DNA from 4 places in the Kitasatospora sp. NPDC058965 genome. Region 4 is predicted to be linked to each of the others. Evidence: riboswitches for the same ligand, from Rfam matches in the RefSeq annotation. Region 4 holds a riboswitch; each other region holds the start of a gene.
The links. A riboswitch is a leader RNA that binds a small molecule or an ion and turns the genes downstream of it on or off. The one in region 4 is predicted to bind S-adenosylmethionine.

Region 1 (3,711 bases), on a different contig from region 4:
GGCTACGCGGTCACCACCGGGACCGGGGCGGCCGGGCTGCGACCGCTGGTCGGCGCCTCGGGGGCGATCGCCGGGGTGCTCGGCGGCTACCTGCGGCTCTACCCCAGGGCCCGGGTCACCGCGCTGGTGCCGCTGCTGTTCTTCCTGCCGCTGCGCTTCCCGGCCTGGCTGGTGCTCGGCCTCTGGTTCGCGGTGCAGTGGTGGTCCGCGCACGACGGGTCGCCGGGCGTGGCCTACCCGGCCCACGTGATCGGCTTCGCCGGCGGATTCCTCGCCGTGTGGGCGGCCGGAGTGCGTGCCCGCTACGCTGACCGGACGTCCCCCGGGCTCCGGCCGGGGGTACCGCCACACCAGGGAGCGCCGCCGTGATCACCGCCATCGTGCTCATCAAGACCAGCGTGGACCGGATCCCCGAGATCGCCGAGGCGATCGCGGCGATCGACGGGGTCAGCGAGGTCTACTCGGTGACCGGCGGCTACGACCTGGTGGCCATGGTGCGGGTGCGCCGGCACGAGGACCTGGCGGACGTGATCCCCGGCCGGCTCAACAAGGTCCCCGGGGTCGCGCACACCGAGACCCAGATCGCCTTCCGCACCTACTCCCAGCACGACCTGGAGACCGCCTTCGCGATCGGCCTCGAAGGCTGAACCCGGCGCTGACGCCGGCTCAGCGCCGGGTGTCCGCCACGCAGCGCCCGCCCTCGTTGCGGTAGTTCCAGCGCGCGCCCGAGGTGGTCAGCTCGCGCACCGCGGCCAGGAACCGCTCCACGTGCTCCTCGGGGGTGCCGGCGCCGAAGCTGACCCGGATCGCGTTCAGGCTGCGCTCGCCCGGCAGCGAGGGCTCCGGCGCGCCGCACTGGGTCGGCTGGCGGTCCTGGCTGCCGAGCAGGGTCCGCACCAGCGGGTGCGCGCAGAACAGCCCGTCCCGCACGCCGATCCCGTACTCCGCCGAGAGCGCCGCCGCGAAGTGCGAGCTGTTCCAGCCGCGCACCACGAACGAGAGCACCCCGACCCGGGGCGCGTAGCCGCCGAACAGGTTGAGCACGGTCACCTCGGGGATCTCGGCCAGCCCGGCCTCCAGCCGCTCGACCAGTGCCTGCTCACGGCGCTCCAGCTGGTCGAAGCCGGCCTCGGTCAGCGCCCGGCAGGCGGCGGCGATCGCGTAGGCGCCGATCACGTTGGGCGAGCCGGCCTCGTGCCGGGCCGGGCCCGACTGCCACTCGACCGCGATCGACCCGTTGGGCTCGCGGGCCACGGTCCGCGAGGCCCCGCCGCCGGCCAGGTAGGGCTCGGCCGCGTCCAGCCAGTCCGCCCGCCCGGCCAGCACGCCGGCGCCGAACGGGGCGTAGAGCTTGTGGCCGGAGAAGGCGATCCAGTCCACGTCCAGCTCGCGCACCGAGACCCGGTGGTGCGGGGCCAGCTGCGCCGCGTCCAGCACCACCCGGGCGCCGCGCCGGTGCGCCACCTCGGTCAGCTCGGCCACCGGCCACAGCTCGCCGGTCACGTTGGAGGCGCCGGTGACGCAGAACAGGCGCGGGCCCGAGGAGTGCGCGGTCAGCGCCGCGTCGAGCGCGGCCACCGCCTCGGCGTGCGACCGCGGCGCCCGCAGGTACATCACCTCCAGGCCGGCGTGCTGCCAGGGCAGCAGCGAGGCGTGGTGCTCGGTCTCGAAGGCGAACACCCGGGTGCCCGCCGGCACCGCGCCGGCCAGCAGGTTGAGCGAGTCGGTGGTGGCCCGGGTGAAGACCACCTGGTCGTCCTCGCGCAGGTCCAGGAACTCGGCCACGGTGCGCCGGCTCTGCTCGAACAGGTCGGTGGAGAGCTGCGAGAGGTAGCCGGCGCCGCGGTGCACGCTGCCGTAGTAAGGGGCGTACGCCGCCACGTCGTCCCAGACCCGCTGCAGGGCCGGCGCGCTGGCCGCGTAGTCGAGGGCCGCGTAGCCGACCTTCTCGCCGGAGACCAGCGGCACCTGGACGTCGGAGCCGAGCACGGCGAGCGGGGCGCAGAGATCGAGAGAGGTCGACATGGCGGAACACTCCTTCTGGGGTCTGGACCCCGGGAGTGCGACATGCCGGTGGTCCGCGCTTGCCACACGGACTCGTCGCCGTCTGGCCCGGTCTTCACCCAGGGCACCCCGCCACGGACGGAGGGTTGCCGGACAGCAAGCTGGGGCTTGTCGCGCTGTCACTCATGACCTGGTGCAGACTCTATGCAGACGACTCTCCGACGGTCAAACACCGTCCCGCCATCCGGACGCAACGGCGACGGGGTCCGGCGGCCGCCGGACCCCGTCGCTGCTGACGGCGGATCAGCGCTGGGTCGCCTCGGACCAGCGCTTGAGCACGTCCCGGCCGGCGCCGGAGTCGATGGCGGCGGCGGTGCGGCGCATCGCGGCGGCCAGCTGCTCGACCAGCGGGGCCCCGGTCAGGTCCAGCGCGACCAGCGCGGCGGCCGAGTTGAGCACCACCGCGTCCCGCACCGGGCCCGGCTCGCCGGCCAGCAGGCGGTGCGCCACCTGGGCGTTGAACTCGGGGTCGCCGCCGCGCAGCGCCTCGATCGGGACCGGCTCGATGCCCAGCTCGCGCGGGTCGAGCACGGTCTCGGTCACCGCCCCGTCCCGCACCAGCCAGACCCGCGAGGTGGTGCAGACGGTCAGCTCGTCCAGCCCGTCGTCGCCGCGGAAGACCAGCGCGGTGGAGCCGCGCTCGGCCAGCACCCCGGCGATCAGCCCGGCCAGCCGGGTGTCGAAGCAGCCCACGGCGTGCGCGGTCACCCTGGCCGGGTTGGTCAGCGGGCCCAGGATGTTGAAGGCGGTGGGCACCCCGAGGTCGCGCCGGGGCGCGGCCGTGTGCCGCATCGCGGGGTGGAACTTGGCCGCGAAGCAGAAGGTGATGCCGGCCTCCTCGGCCACCTCGGCCACCCGGCGGGCGCTCAGGTCCAGCCGCACCCCGAGCCGCTCCAGCACGTCGGAGGAGCCGCTGGCCGAGGAGGCCGCCCGGTTGCCGTGCTTGACCACCTTGGCGCCGGCCGCGGCCGCCACGATCGCCGACATGGTGGAGATGTTGACCGTCTTGGCCCGGTCGCCGCCGGTCCCGACGATGTCCACCGCCGGGCCGGGGATGTCCAGCGGCTCGGCGTGCGCGTACATCGCCTCGACCAGGCCGGCGATCTCGTCGACCGTCTCGCCCTTGGCCCGCAGCGCGACCATGAAGCCGGCCACCTCCACCGGGCCGGCCTCGCCGCTCATGATCCGGTCCATCGCCCAGGCGGTCTGCGACCGGTCCAGGTCGGTGCCGTTCAGCAGGGCGGTCAGCAGGTCCGGCCAGGTGCGGACCGCCTGCGCGGGGTCCGGACCGCCGTTCGCAGGGTGCACGTTCACCATCGCCGGCTCCACGTCTGTATGCCTGTGTATAGGGACGCCGCCAGCCTAGCGAGCGCGAGCGGGCCGCCGTCCCGGGGACGGCGGCCCTTCTCTCCTGCTGAGACGTCGCGCTCCGCCGTCCGGCACCGCCGGTCTTGCGCAGCGGGACGGGCGGCCGGACGGACCCGGATCAGTGCGCCAGTGCCCGCCCGGCCAGCCGGCTGCGCAGCAGCGCGGCGACCGCCTCGGCGAGCGCCACCGGGTCCACCGGCTGCGAGATCGCCGCGTCCGCCCGGCTCCAGGCGGCCAGCCAGCTGTCCTGCGGACGGCCGATCAGCACCAGCACCGGCG
Region 2 (3,711 bases), on a different contig from region 4:
GCACCAGCAGGGCGTTGCCGCCGGTCAGCGCGTGCGCCGCCACCGCCGACCGGGCCGCGGCCGCCGCGCCGAACCGCTCCCGGAGCAGTTCGGCCACCACGGCGGTGGAGAGCACGTCCAGCCGCAGCTGGCGGTGGTGCGGCTGGCGGGCCAGCTCGACCTCGAAGAACGGGTTCGGCGGTGTCATGGTCTCGCGCGAGCTGAGCACGGTGAGCACGCCGATGCCGCGGGTGCGGCGGACCAGGTAGAGCAGGAATTCGAGCGACTCGGGGTCGGCGTCCTGCCGGTCGTCGACCGCGACCAGCACCGGCCCGGCCTCGGCCAGACCCCGGACCAGCGCGAACAGGCCCTCCAGGGTGGGCTGTCCGAGCCGGCCGGGTCCGCTGCCGCGGCTGCTCTCGGCGATCCCGCGGGCCAGCAGGAGTTCGGCCGCCGCGGCCTGCTCCGGGTCGAGCGCGGCGCTCTGCAGCAGCTGGCGGGCCAGCCCGAGCGGGAACTCGCGCTCCAGCGGCGACCCGGTGGCCAGCAGCACGGTGGCGCCGCGCTCGGCGGCCAGGTCGGTGAAGCGCAGCAGCAGGTCGCTGCGCCCGCTGCCCACCGACCCGTGCAGCGCGAGCACGGTGCCGGAGCCCGCCTCGGCGGCGTCCAGGGCCTGGCAGAGCCGGTGGTGGGCGGCCTCCCGCCCGGTGGGCAGCGGTCTGTGAACGGCGTGCGGGGCGCGCACGGGGGCGATGGACATCCGTACTCCTGGGGCGGGGCGCTGAGGGGTGGGCCGACGTCGGCCCCCTGCCGGAGCGCACGGGCGCGGGCGAGGGGCCGGAGGGGAGCTTGGCCCGCGCCGTACCGGCGCTGGCGGGCCTCGGACCTCAGCGACAGAGCGAACTGGCGCGCCGCAGCAGGTCGATGTCGAGCCTGGCGACCAGCCGCAGGTCCAACGCCCGCAGCCGACCCACCTCGTGCACCACGACCTTCTCCGTCCCCCGCCCGACCGGGCGCCACCTGCGCTTGCGACGTGCCACCACGCCGCCCGGCTTATCCCCGGGGCACCCCACCGCAGTGTGGGGGTTGCCGGTCAGCCGGCCGGGGCCTGCGGCTGACACTCTTCGCCACCGCCATCGTACGAACCGCCAGTTCGCCCCGTCAACGACCTGCCTGGCGGACCGTCAGCCGACGCGCGCCCGGCGGACCGTCAGCCGGCGGGCCTGCCCGGCGCGACGCCCTCCCCGCCGGGCCGACCTCGGGCCCGGTCAGGCCGCGGCCGCCGCCACGAAGGCGGCGACGGCCGGATCCGCGCGCTCGGCCGGCCAGGCGAGCACCACCCGGCTGGGCGGGTAGCCGGTCAGCGGGACGAAGGCGACGCCCTCGACGCGGTGGTGCCGGGCCGCGCCGGCGGGCAGCAGGCCGACCGCGCCCTGCCAGACCACGGCGTGCAGGCACTCGGCGACCGACCGGACCACGGGGCCGTCGGCCGGGTCCGGTGCGTCCTCCTCGGCCCCGGGCCCGTCCGGGTCCTCGGCGGCCCGGCCGGCCCGGCCCAGCCAGTAGCGCCGCCAGGCCGGGTCGGTGTCGGTCGACAGCCGCATCCACGGCCGGTCCGCGAGCTCGGCCACCGTGACCCGCTCGCGGCCGGCCAGCGGGTCGCCGGCCGGGACCGCCGCGACCACCGGCTCGCTCGCCAGCTGACGGACGGCCAGCCCCTCGGTGTCGAAGGGCAGCCGGGTCAGCGCGAGGTCGACGGTGCCGGCCCGCAGGCCCGCGGTCGGGTCGTTGATCCCGGTCTCCCGCAGCCGCACCGGCGTGTCCGGGTGGCTGCGCCGGAACGCCTCGGCGGTGCGCGGGCCGAGCCCGCGCCCGGCGCCGGCCACCGACCCCACCACGAGGGTGCGCCGCCCGCCCGTCTGCCGGACCCGTTCGCTCGCCCGCTCCGCCGCCGCCAGCAGCTCCCGCGCCTCGGCGAGCAGCACCGTCCCGGCCTCGGTCAGCCGGACGCCCTGGGTCGAGCGCTCGAACAGGCGGGTGCCCAGCGAGTCCTCCAGCTCGCGGATCCGCCGGCTCAGCGGCGGCTGCGACATGTGCAGCCGGGCCGCCGCACGGCCGAAGTGCAGTTCCTCGGCGACGGCCACGAAGTACCGCAGGCGGCGTAGGTCCATGCGCGGCACGATAGCCGCCCGGGCCGACCGGCCGTCACCCGCGGGGTGCCGGCGCTACCAGGGCACGGGGCCGGCCTCGTCGAAGAATCCGCCGGTCGGGCCGTCCGGGCCCAGCGTGGCCAGCCCGACCACGACCGCCGCGCCCTGCGCCGCGGTGCGGCTCATCGCGAAGCCGGCCCGCTGCAACTCCTTGGTCAGGTCGGTGTCGCACGGTCCGGGTGACACCGCGTTGACCAGGAACCCGGCGCCGCGCAGTTCCTTGGCGTACTGGACCGTCAGCGCGTTGAGCGCGGACTTGGAGGCCGGGTAGGCGGCGACCGCCGGCACCGGCGCGAGGTAGCTGTCCGGTGCGCTCTGGACGGCCAGCGACGCCATGCCGCTGGAGACGTTGACGATCCGCGGGGCCGCGCTCCGGTGCAGCAGCGGGAGCAGCGCGTTGGTGACGGTCAGCACGCCGAAGACGTTGGCCTCGAACACCGCGCGGACCACGTCGAGGTCGGCGGCGCTGGGCCGGTGCCCCGGGTCCTCGGCCGCGCCCGCGTTGTTGACCAGCACGTCCAGCCGCCCGAACCGGTCCTCGACCCACCCGGCCGCCCGCCGCACCGTCCCGGGGTCGGTGACGTCCAGCACCACCGGGTGCGCGTCGACCCCGGCGGCCGCCAACTCCTCGGCCGCGCCGCGCCCGCGCCCGGGGTCGCGGGCCCCCACCACCACCGTCATCCCGCGCTCGCCCAGCTGCCGGGCCACCTGGTACCCGATTCCCTTGTTCGCCCCGGTCACCAGTGCCACCGCACCGGCCGGGCCCGCCGTTTCGCTCATGCCGCCAGCCCACCACGCCCCGCACCGCACCGGCCAGGACCGAGTGGGCATCACGGCGACCGTTCCGGTATCGCCGCAGCGTGGCGCACGACCGGAGGTGGATCGTCCGAATCCCCGGATTCCCGGCCCCCGTTCCCGTAGTCTGTGGCCCGCCGTCGGACACGTGCGGGTGCCTCCGACGATGCGTCAGCACGGGGGCCCTTCTACGACATTGGAGTCACCATGACATCCGACCGCTACCACTGGGACCGCTCGCACCCGGGCCTGACGGCGCTGCGCGAGGCGATCGAGCCCGTGCGCCGGGAGGTGGTCGCCCATCCGGTCTACCGGGAACTGAACTCCCTGGAGCGGGTGCGGACGTTCCAGCAGAGCCACGTCTTCGCGGTCTGGGACTTCATGTCGCTGCTCAAGTGCCTGCAGCGGCAGTTGACCTGCGTGGACCTGCCGTGGGTGCCGAGCGGTCCGACGGCGAGCCGGCGGCTGATCAACGAGATCGTGCTGGTCGAGGAGAGCGACGAGCTCGGCGAGGGCTACATCAGCCACTTCGAGCTGTACCTGGACGGCATGCGGCGCGCCGGGGCCGACACCGCGCCGATGGAGCAGTTCCTGCAGCTGCTCGGCACCGGCAGCGGTGTCGCGCAGGCGGCGAAGGCGGCCGGGATCCCGGCCCCGGCGGCCGACTTCATGGCCGTCACCTGGGACGTGATCGACTCCTCCCCCGTGCACTGCCAGGCCGCCGCGT
Region 3 (3,711 bases), on a different contig from region 4:
GCCCGACCGCGGCCCGCAGCGCCGCCAACCGCTCGTCCACGTCCGCCCGGTGCGCCCGCTCGCGCAGGAACTCGCCGTCCGCGCCCAGGCTGTGCACGCCGAGCCGGGTGCGGCGGCCGTCGAAGGCGACCGTCAGCGCGTCGCGGTCCACCTCGGCGCCCAGCACGTCGGCGCAGCAGTCGGCGAAGGCCAGCGCCCAGCGGCGGGTGTGGAAACCGGCCCGGTCGGCACCCAGCACGCCGGTGAGCACCGCGCGGGCCTGCTCGTCGGGCAGCAGCCGGAAGTAGTCCACCGGGGCCCACGGGATGTGCAGGAAGTAGCTGATCCGCAGATCCGGCCGGAGCTCGCGCAGCAGCGCCGGGACCAGGGTCAGGTGGTAGTCCTGCACCAGCACCGCGGCGCCCGGCGCGGCCTCGGCGGCCAGCGCCTCGGCGAAGGCCCGGTTGTAGGCGGTGAAGCCCTGCCAGCGCTGCGCGGCCGCGGCGTCGAAGGCCGGGTCGGTCGGGGTGTTGTAGAGCATGTGGTGCAGGAACCACAGGGTGGAGTTGGCCACCCCGTTGTAGGCCTGGTCGAAGACCTCGGGGTCGATGTCCAGCATCCGCACGGCCTGCCCGCCGACGTCGAAGCCGCCGCGGTCCAGCCGGCCCTGGGGCGAGCGCCGGACGGCCTCGCGGTCGGCGTCGCCGAGTGCGGCGCAGACCCAGACCGCGTGCGGGTCGTCGATCGCGGAGAGCCCCGAGACCAGCCCGCCGCCCCCGCGGCGCAGGGTCAGCGCACCGTCCGGGCCGCTGCTGAACGAGACCGGCCCCCGGTTGGAGGCCACCAGGACGCGCGCGGTCGTGAGATCGGCCATGCTCTCAACCTTGCCGGGGATCTCCGGCGGCAAACCCGGCGCGAGAAGTCGAGTACTCCGGCAGGTCGATCATCGGGGGCCGCTCGGTGGCCGCCACCGCGTGGCTGCGGGGCCGGAAACCGCCGGTTCCCGGGTCCCGGTCGAACTGGGTGAGCACCGGGCGGGCCAGGTCGTCGGCGGCCTTGAGGCGGTGGGTCCGGTCCAGCCGTTCCAGCGCGGTGCGGTAGATGGTGGCGGCCATCCGGCCCAGTGCCTGGCTGTCCTGGTGCCGGTGGTGGCGCACCCCCACGTCGACCTGGGCCAGCGCGTCCAGCCCGACCAGCTCCAGCGCGTCCACCAGCAGGCCCAGCTCCACCCCGTAGCCGGTGGGGAAGTGCAGCCGCTCCAGCAGCGAGCGGCGGGCCGCGTACTCGCCGCCCAGGGGCTGCACGAAGCCGGCCAGCAGCGGCCAGTGCAGGTTGAGCAGCGGCCGGGCCACCAGCTCGGTCACCCGGCCGCCGCCGGCCGCCACCACCGCGCCGCCGGCCTCCAGCGGCCGGTCGTACATCGCCTTGACCAGCTGCAGCCCGGGATCGGTGAGCAGCGGGCCGACGATCCCGGAGACGAAGGCCGGGTCGAACTCGCGCAGGTCGGCGTCGATGAAGCAGACGATCGCGCCGCCGGTCACCAGCAGCGAGCGCCACAGCACCTCGCCCTTGCCGGGCACCGGTGCCAGCCGCGGCAGGATCGCGTCCCGGTGCACCACCCGGGCGCCGGCCGCGGCCGCCACCTCGGCGGTCCGGTCCACCGAGCCGGAGTCGACCACCACCAGCTCGTCCACCAGCGGCAGCCGCTCCATCAGCTCGCGCCGGATCACCTCGACGATGCCGCCCACCGTGGACTCCTCGTCCAGCGCCGGCAGCACCACGCTGACCGTGCCGGCCGCGCCCGCCGCGCGCTTGGCGGCCAGCAACTGCTCGGCGGGCCGGTCGGCCGCGGTCCAGGACCGCCGGCGCAGCCAGTCGGAGGCCTCCGGCAGCAGCGCGTCCTCCTGGGGGCGCCCCCGGCCGAGGGCTGGGGGAAGCTCGGCAGGCAAAGTCTCACTCCTCGTATGGCTCGTCTCGCACCTCGGACGGTCGGGCTCAGTCGCCCGCCCTTCCGTTACAGTCTTCGTACTGCGTTCCGACCTTCGCACAGCGGGGTCGGCCAGAGCGCAGGACCACAACTTCACAGAGCTCATCCAGAGGGACTGAGGGAACGGCCCGTTGACGTCCCGGCAACCTTCCTGGCCGGCCTGTAGCAGGCCCCGGCGGGACAGGTGCCAATTCCGTCCTGTGGCGCGCCCGCGTCACGGGGAAGATGAGGAGAGAGGCCTCCGCCATCATGGCTACCGCTACCCCTGTCGAGCCGTCCGTCGACCTCGGCCCCGCCGCCCGGCTGTCCTGTCGTGAGTGCGGCACCAAGTTCCCGCTCGGTCCGAACTTCGCCTGCCTCGAGTGCTTCGGTCCGCTGGAGATCTCCTACGACTACAGCGGCTACGACCCCGAGGAGCTGCGCAAGCGGATCGAGGCCGGTCCCGCCTCGATCTGGCGCTACGCGCCGCTGCTGCCGGTGCCGGCCGACGTGGCCACCAAGCCCAACCTGAACCCCGGCTGGACCCCGCTGGTCAAGGCCGACAACCTGGGCCGTGAGCTCGGCTTCACCGCCCAGCTGCACATCAAGGACGACTCGGGCAACCCGACCCACTCGTTCAAGGACCGCGTGGTGGCCTGCGCCATCGAGGCGGCCCGGGTGTTCGGCTTCACCACGCTGTCCTGCTCGTCGACCGGCAACCTGGCCGGCGCGGTGGGCGCGGCCGCGGCCCGCGCGGGCTTCCGCTCCTGCGTCTTCATCCCGCACGACCTGGAGCAGGCGAAGGTCGTGATGGCCGGGGTCTACGGCGGCGAGCTGGTCGGCATCGAGGGCAACTACGACGACGTGAACCGGTTCTGCTCGGAGCTGATCGGCGACCCGAGCGGCGAGGGCTGGGGCTTCGTCAACGTCAACCTGCGGCCGTACTACGGCGAGGGCTCCAAGACGCTGGCCTTCGAGATCTGCGAACAGCTCGGCTGGCGGCTGCCGGAGCAGATCGTCATCCCGATCGCCTCGGGCTCCCAGCTCACCAAGATCGACAAGGGTCTGCAGGAGCTGATCAAGCTCGGCCTGGTCGAGGACCGCCCGTACAGGGTCTTCGGTGCCCAGGCGGCCGGCTGCTCGCCGGTCTCCACCGCGTTCAAGGCCGGCCACGACGTGATCCGCCCGGTCAAGCCGGACACCATCGCCAAGTCGCTGGCGATCGGCAACCCGGCCGACGGCCCGTACGTGCTGGACATCGCCCGGCGCACCGGCGGCGCGGTGGAGGACGTCACCGACGCCGAGGTGGTGGCCGCGATCAAGCTGCTGGCCCGCACCGAGGGCATCTTCGCCGAGACGGCCGGCGGCGTGACCGTCGGCGTGCTCAAGAAGTTGGTCGAGAACGGTGTGCTGGACCCGTCGAAGGAGACCGTGGCGATCAACACCGGTGACGGTCTGAAGACCCTCGACGCGGTGGCCGACGCCGGCTTCAGCGCGACCATCCGGCCCACCCTGGACTCGTTCCGCGCCGCCGGCCTCGGCTGAGCCCAGCACCGCCCCCACCCGAAGGAGGACCCGCATGACCGCCACCGTCCGCATCCCGACCATCCTGCGCCCGTACACCGACGGCGCGGCCGAGGTGAGCGCCGAGGGCGCCACCCTGGCCGAGGTGGTGGCCGACCTGGAGCAGAACTACACCGGCATCAGCGCCCGGATCCTGGACGACACCGGCAAGCTGCGCCGCTTCGTCAACGTCTACGTGGACG
Region 4 (3,711 bases):
GGCCTCGGCCACCAGGTCGGCCCAGTAGCGGGCGGTGAGCAGGTCGGCCGGGCGGGCACCGGGCTCGCGCCAGGCCGCGGGGTGCCAGCCGGCGCCCTCCAGCGCGACGGCCAGATGCAGTGGTGCAGGGGACTGGGGCATGGGAAGGGACCACTTCCTGGGGCAGGGGAGGGACGGGTGCGCGGCACGGGCGCGTGCGGCCCGCGGCAGGTGGACTCGGTCGGCGAACGCGGTGCGTGGACGCGGCGGTCGGCGCCGGGCTACGGCTTTGGGCTACGGCGCCGGGCAAGCCGGTGCCGTCGCCCGGTGACGCGGGAGCGAGGGGCACCGGACCGATGGGTGCAGGGGCAGCCGGCGCGCGAGCGGAAGGACTGGGGGAGGCGGGCGCCGGACGGAGGGCGCGGTGCGGCGACCCGGGTCAGGCGACGGCGTGCTTGAGCGCCGGACAGAGCGCGGTGGTCACGCGCTGCAGGTCGATGTGGAGCCGCGCGGACGTCGTGGTGACGCGGCAGCGCGCCTTGACGGTGACGACCGCGGGCTTCCTGCGGGTCTGCCGCACTGCCGTCACCTCCGTTCCGTTCGGGCCTGTTGCTGACACTCGTGACCTTGCTGCACCGTAACCCGGGCCCGGCGTCCGGCACAATCCCGTCGAAAGAACGGTGAACAGGGGCCACTTGACGAGCCCTCGGTGATCGTGACCGTCGTCTCACGCCCTGATCGTCCGTTGACAGCCGTCGCGGACCGCACCTACCTTGGCCGCCAGAACGGTCATGAGCGTCAGCGACGAGCCCCGGCTTGCTGACCGGCAACCCTCCTGCGCGGCGGGGTGCCCCGGGTGAGGACCAGACCGGAATTCGGTAAGCGCGAGGCCCCACGGGGCGGGAACGGCGAGGGTGACGGCGATGCACGCAGCTCCGGGGACGGCCGCACAGCGGCACCGCGGCCGCGCTGCGGCGTTCCTGGACCGGCCGGTCGACCTGCTCCGCGTCAGCAGTGCCCAATGTACGACCTCCAGCAGCGCCTGCTGTCCGAGCTGACGGCTGCCTGACGCACGCCCGCCGCGGCGTGCCCCTCCATCAACCCTCCCGCGACGCCGTGTGCTTCCGCACACCGGGCCGCGGGGTCCCCGTCCCGCCGTGTGCGCGCCCACCTTGCCGGTGCGGCGCCCGCACCGGCATTCGCTGGAGTCTGCGCATGAGCGAGTCCCTCGCCCCCGCCGCGCCGCCGAGCGCGACCGGCCGTCCGCCCCAGGCGGACCCCTCTCTGCCTCAACCTCCCCTTCCCTCAAGCGAGTCCAAGGCGAAAGCCGGCCCGCCCGCGGCGCAGGTCGGTCCGCCGGCGGCGCAGGTCGGTCCGCCGGCGGCGCAGCGGGTGGTGCCGCTGCGCCACCCCGGCCGTTGGATCACCAGCGCCGTCGCCCTGGTCCTGCTCGCCCAACTCGTCCACGGGCTGGCGACCAACCCCTTCTACCAGTGGGACCGCTTCCAGTACTGGTTCGTCCGGCCGGTCATCGCCGACGGCCTGGCCGTCACCCTGGAAGTGACCGCCTTCAGCGCCGTGCTCGGCCTGGCTGGCGGAATCCTCCTCGCGCTGGCCCGGCTCTCCCGCAACCCGGTGCTGCGCGCGCTCAGTTGGGCCTACGTGTGGCTGTTCCGCTCCGTTCCCCTGATCGTGGTTCTGCTGTTCCTCTACAACTTCAGCGCGCTGTACCGCACGTTGAGCCTCGGCGTGCCGTTCGGGCCGGCCTTCTGGCACGTCCAGGAGTCGAAGCTGGCCACCGACCTCGTGATCGCGGTCGTCGGACTCAGCCTCAACGAAGCCGCCTACGCCGCCGAAGTGGTCCGGGCCGGCCTGCTCGCCGTCGACCAGGGCCAGCACGAGGCGGCCGCCGCCCTGGGACTGCCGAGGCGCTACCAGTTCACCCGGATCGTCTTCCCGCAGGCGCTGCGCGCGATCGTCCCGTCCTACGTCAACCAGCTGATCGGCCTGGTCAAGAGCACCTCGCTGGTCTTCTACGTCTCGCTGCTCGACCTGTTCGGCTCCGTCCAGAGCATGGGCAGCACCTATCCCGGCGACATCGTGCCGCTGCTCCTGGTCGCGACCGTCTGGTACGTGATCCTCACCAGCGTGGTCTCGGTGGTCCAGTTCTACGTCGAGCGCCACTACGCGCGCGGTGCGCTGCGCACCCTCCCGCCCACCCCGCTGCAGCAGGTGCGCCTCGCCCTCGCCGCGCTGCGGGCGCGCATTCGGAAGGAGATCGCGGTATGAGCACGCTGAACGCCGCCGAGCCGGTGGCGCCGGTCCCGGGTGCGGAGACCGCCGCCGCGGTCGAAGTCCGCGACGTGCACAAGCGGTTCGGGGCCCACCGGGTCCTCGACGGCATCGATCTGACGGTCGCCGCCGGGCAGGTGACCGTCGTCATCGGCCCGTCCGGCTCCGGCAAGTCCACCCTGCTCCGGGTGATCAACCACCTGGAGAAGCCGGAGCGGGGGCAGGTCAGCCTGGGCGGCGAGCTGATCGGGGTCCGCCGGCACCGCGGCCGGCTCCGTGAACTGAGCGAGCGTCAGATCCTGCTCCAACGCGGCCGGATCGGGTTCGTCTTCCAGCAGTTCAACCTCTTCCCGCACCTGACCGTGCTCGACAACGTGGCGGCCGCGCCGGTGGCCACCGGACGGCTGCGCAGGCCGGAGGCGCAGCAGCTGGCGCGAACCCTGCTCGGCCGGGTGGGGCTGGGCGACCGGACCGCCGCCTACCCGCGCCAACTGTCGGGCGGGCAGCAGCAGCGCGTGGCGATCGCCCGCGCGCTGGCGCTGCGGCCGAGCGTCATCCTCTTCGACGAGCCCACCTCGGCCCTCGACCCCGAACTGGTCGGTGAGGTGCTGGCGGTCATCAAGGACCTCGCCACCGGCGGCACCACCCTGGTCATCGTCACCCACGAGATCGGCTTCGCCCGCGAGGTCGCCGACCACGTCGTCTTCATGGACGGCGGTCGGATCCTCGAACAGGGTTCGCCCGAGCAGGTGTTGGACCAGCCGCAGCACCCGCGCACCCGGGAGTTCCTGAGCCGGGTCCTCTGATCCGGCGGTGGTTTCACCGCGCCCTTCTCGTTCTTCGACCCGTCGCTCCTCCTCTCACGCACGCACCTCCTCCCACGCACAAGGAAGACCCATGCCCAGCGCTCGCAGCAGCCTCCTCCGCGCCCTGTCCGCAGGCACCGCCGCCACCACGCTCGCCGTCACCCTCGCCGCCTGCTCGAGCTCTGCCGCCGGCCCCGCGGCCGCCCCGGCCGGCCAAGCCGTGAACGGCGTGGTCACGGTGGCCGCCCTGTCCAACGGCGCGGGCACCCAGGCCGATCTCACGGCCGCCGAAGTTCCCTCGCTGCACGCCGAGTTGCCGGAGTCGGTGGCCAAGAGCGGGCAACTGGTCATCGGGGTAGGGGCGCTGCCCGCCGGCTTCCCGCCACTGGCCTTCGTCGGCAGTGACCAGAAGACCCTCACCGGTTCGGAACCCGATCTCGGGCGCCTGGTCGCCGCCGTCCTCGGCCTCAAGCCCGTGGTGCAGAACTCGACCTGGGAGAACCTCTTCGTCGGCATCGACAGCGGCCGGACCGACGTCGCCTTCTCCAACGTCACCGACACCGAGGAGCGCAAGAAGAAGTACGAGTTCGCCTCCTACCGCCAGGACAACCTGGCCTTCGAGGTCCTCAAGAGC

Region 1: it holds a riboswitch for S-adenosylmethionine, as region 4 does, so the genes downstream of both, ACFW1A_RS17970 (aminotransferase class V-fold PLP-dependent enzyme) here and ACFW1A_RS11600 (amino acid ABC transporter permease) in region 4, are expected to answer to the same signal.
Region 2: it holds a riboswitch for S-adenosylmethionine, as region 4 does, so the genes downstream of both, ACFW1A_RS35560 (AAA family ATPase) here and ACFW1A_RS11600 (amino acid ABC transporter permease) in region 4, are expected to answer to the same signal.
Region 3: it holds a riboswitch for S-adenosylmethionine, as region 4 does, so the genes downstream of both, thrC (threonine synthase) here and ACFW1A_RS11600 (amino acid ABC transporter permease) in region 4, are expected to answer to the same signal.

The regions. Positions count from the first base shown of each region.
Region 1 covers NZ_JBHYKG010000096.1:10,415-14,125, forward strand. Annotated here, with positions in the region: gene ACFW1A_RS17960 (rhomboid family intramembrane serine protease) at 1-369, shown strand, start outside; gene ACFW1A_RS17965 (Lrp/AsnC family transcriptional regulator) at 366-647, shown strand; gene ACFW1A_RS17970 (aminotransferase class V-fold PLP-dependent enzyme) at 667-2,025, opposite strand; SAM riboswitch class IV at 2,076-2,195, opposite strand; gene trpD (anthranilate phosphoribosyltransferase) at 2,308-3,381, opposite strand; gene ACFW1A_RS17980 (hypothetical protein) at 3,551-3,711, opposite strand, start outside.
Region 2 covers NZ_JBHYKG010000362.1:16-3,726, forward strand. Annotated here, with positions in the region: partial or broken gene ACFW1A_RS35560 (AAA family ATPase) at 1-739, opposite strand, end outside; SAM riboswitch class IV at 997-1,108, opposite strand; gene ACFW1A_RS35565 (LysR substrate-binding domain-containing protein) at 1,248-2,150, opposite strand; gene ACFW1A_RS35570 (SDR family NAD(P)-dependent oxidoreductase) at 2,205-2,969, opposite strand; gene ACFW1A_RS35575 (DUF3050 domain-containing protein) at 3,192-3,711, shown strand, end outside.
Region 3 covers NZ_JBHYKG010000180.1:141-3,851, reverse strand. Annotated here, with positions in the region: gene ACFW1A_RS26000 (trehalose-6-phosphate synthase) at 1-853, opposite strand, end outside; gene ACFW1A_RS25995 (glucosyl-3-phosphoglycerate synthase) at 858-1,874, opposite strand; SAM riboswitch class I at 2,066-2,198, shown strand; gene thrC (threonine synthase) at 2,216-3,490, shown strand; gene ACFW1A_RS25985 (MoaD/ThiS family protein) at 3,525-3,711, shown strand, end outside.
Region 4 covers NZ_JBHYKG010000051.1:487-4,197, reverse strand. Annotated here, with positions in the region: gene ACFW1A_RS11610 (LLM class flavin-dependent oxidoreductase) at 1-141, opposite strand, end outside; gene ACFW1A_RS11605 (putative leader peptide) at 419-559, opposite strand; SAM riboswitch class IV at 767-870, shown strand; gene ACFW1A_RS11600 (amino acid ABC transporter permease) at 1,195-2,268, shown strand; gene ACFW1A_RS11595 (amino acid ABC transporter ATP-binding protein) at 2,265-3,077, shown strand; gene ACFW1A_RS11590 (transporter substrate-binding domain-containing protein) at 3,169-3,711, shown strand, end outside.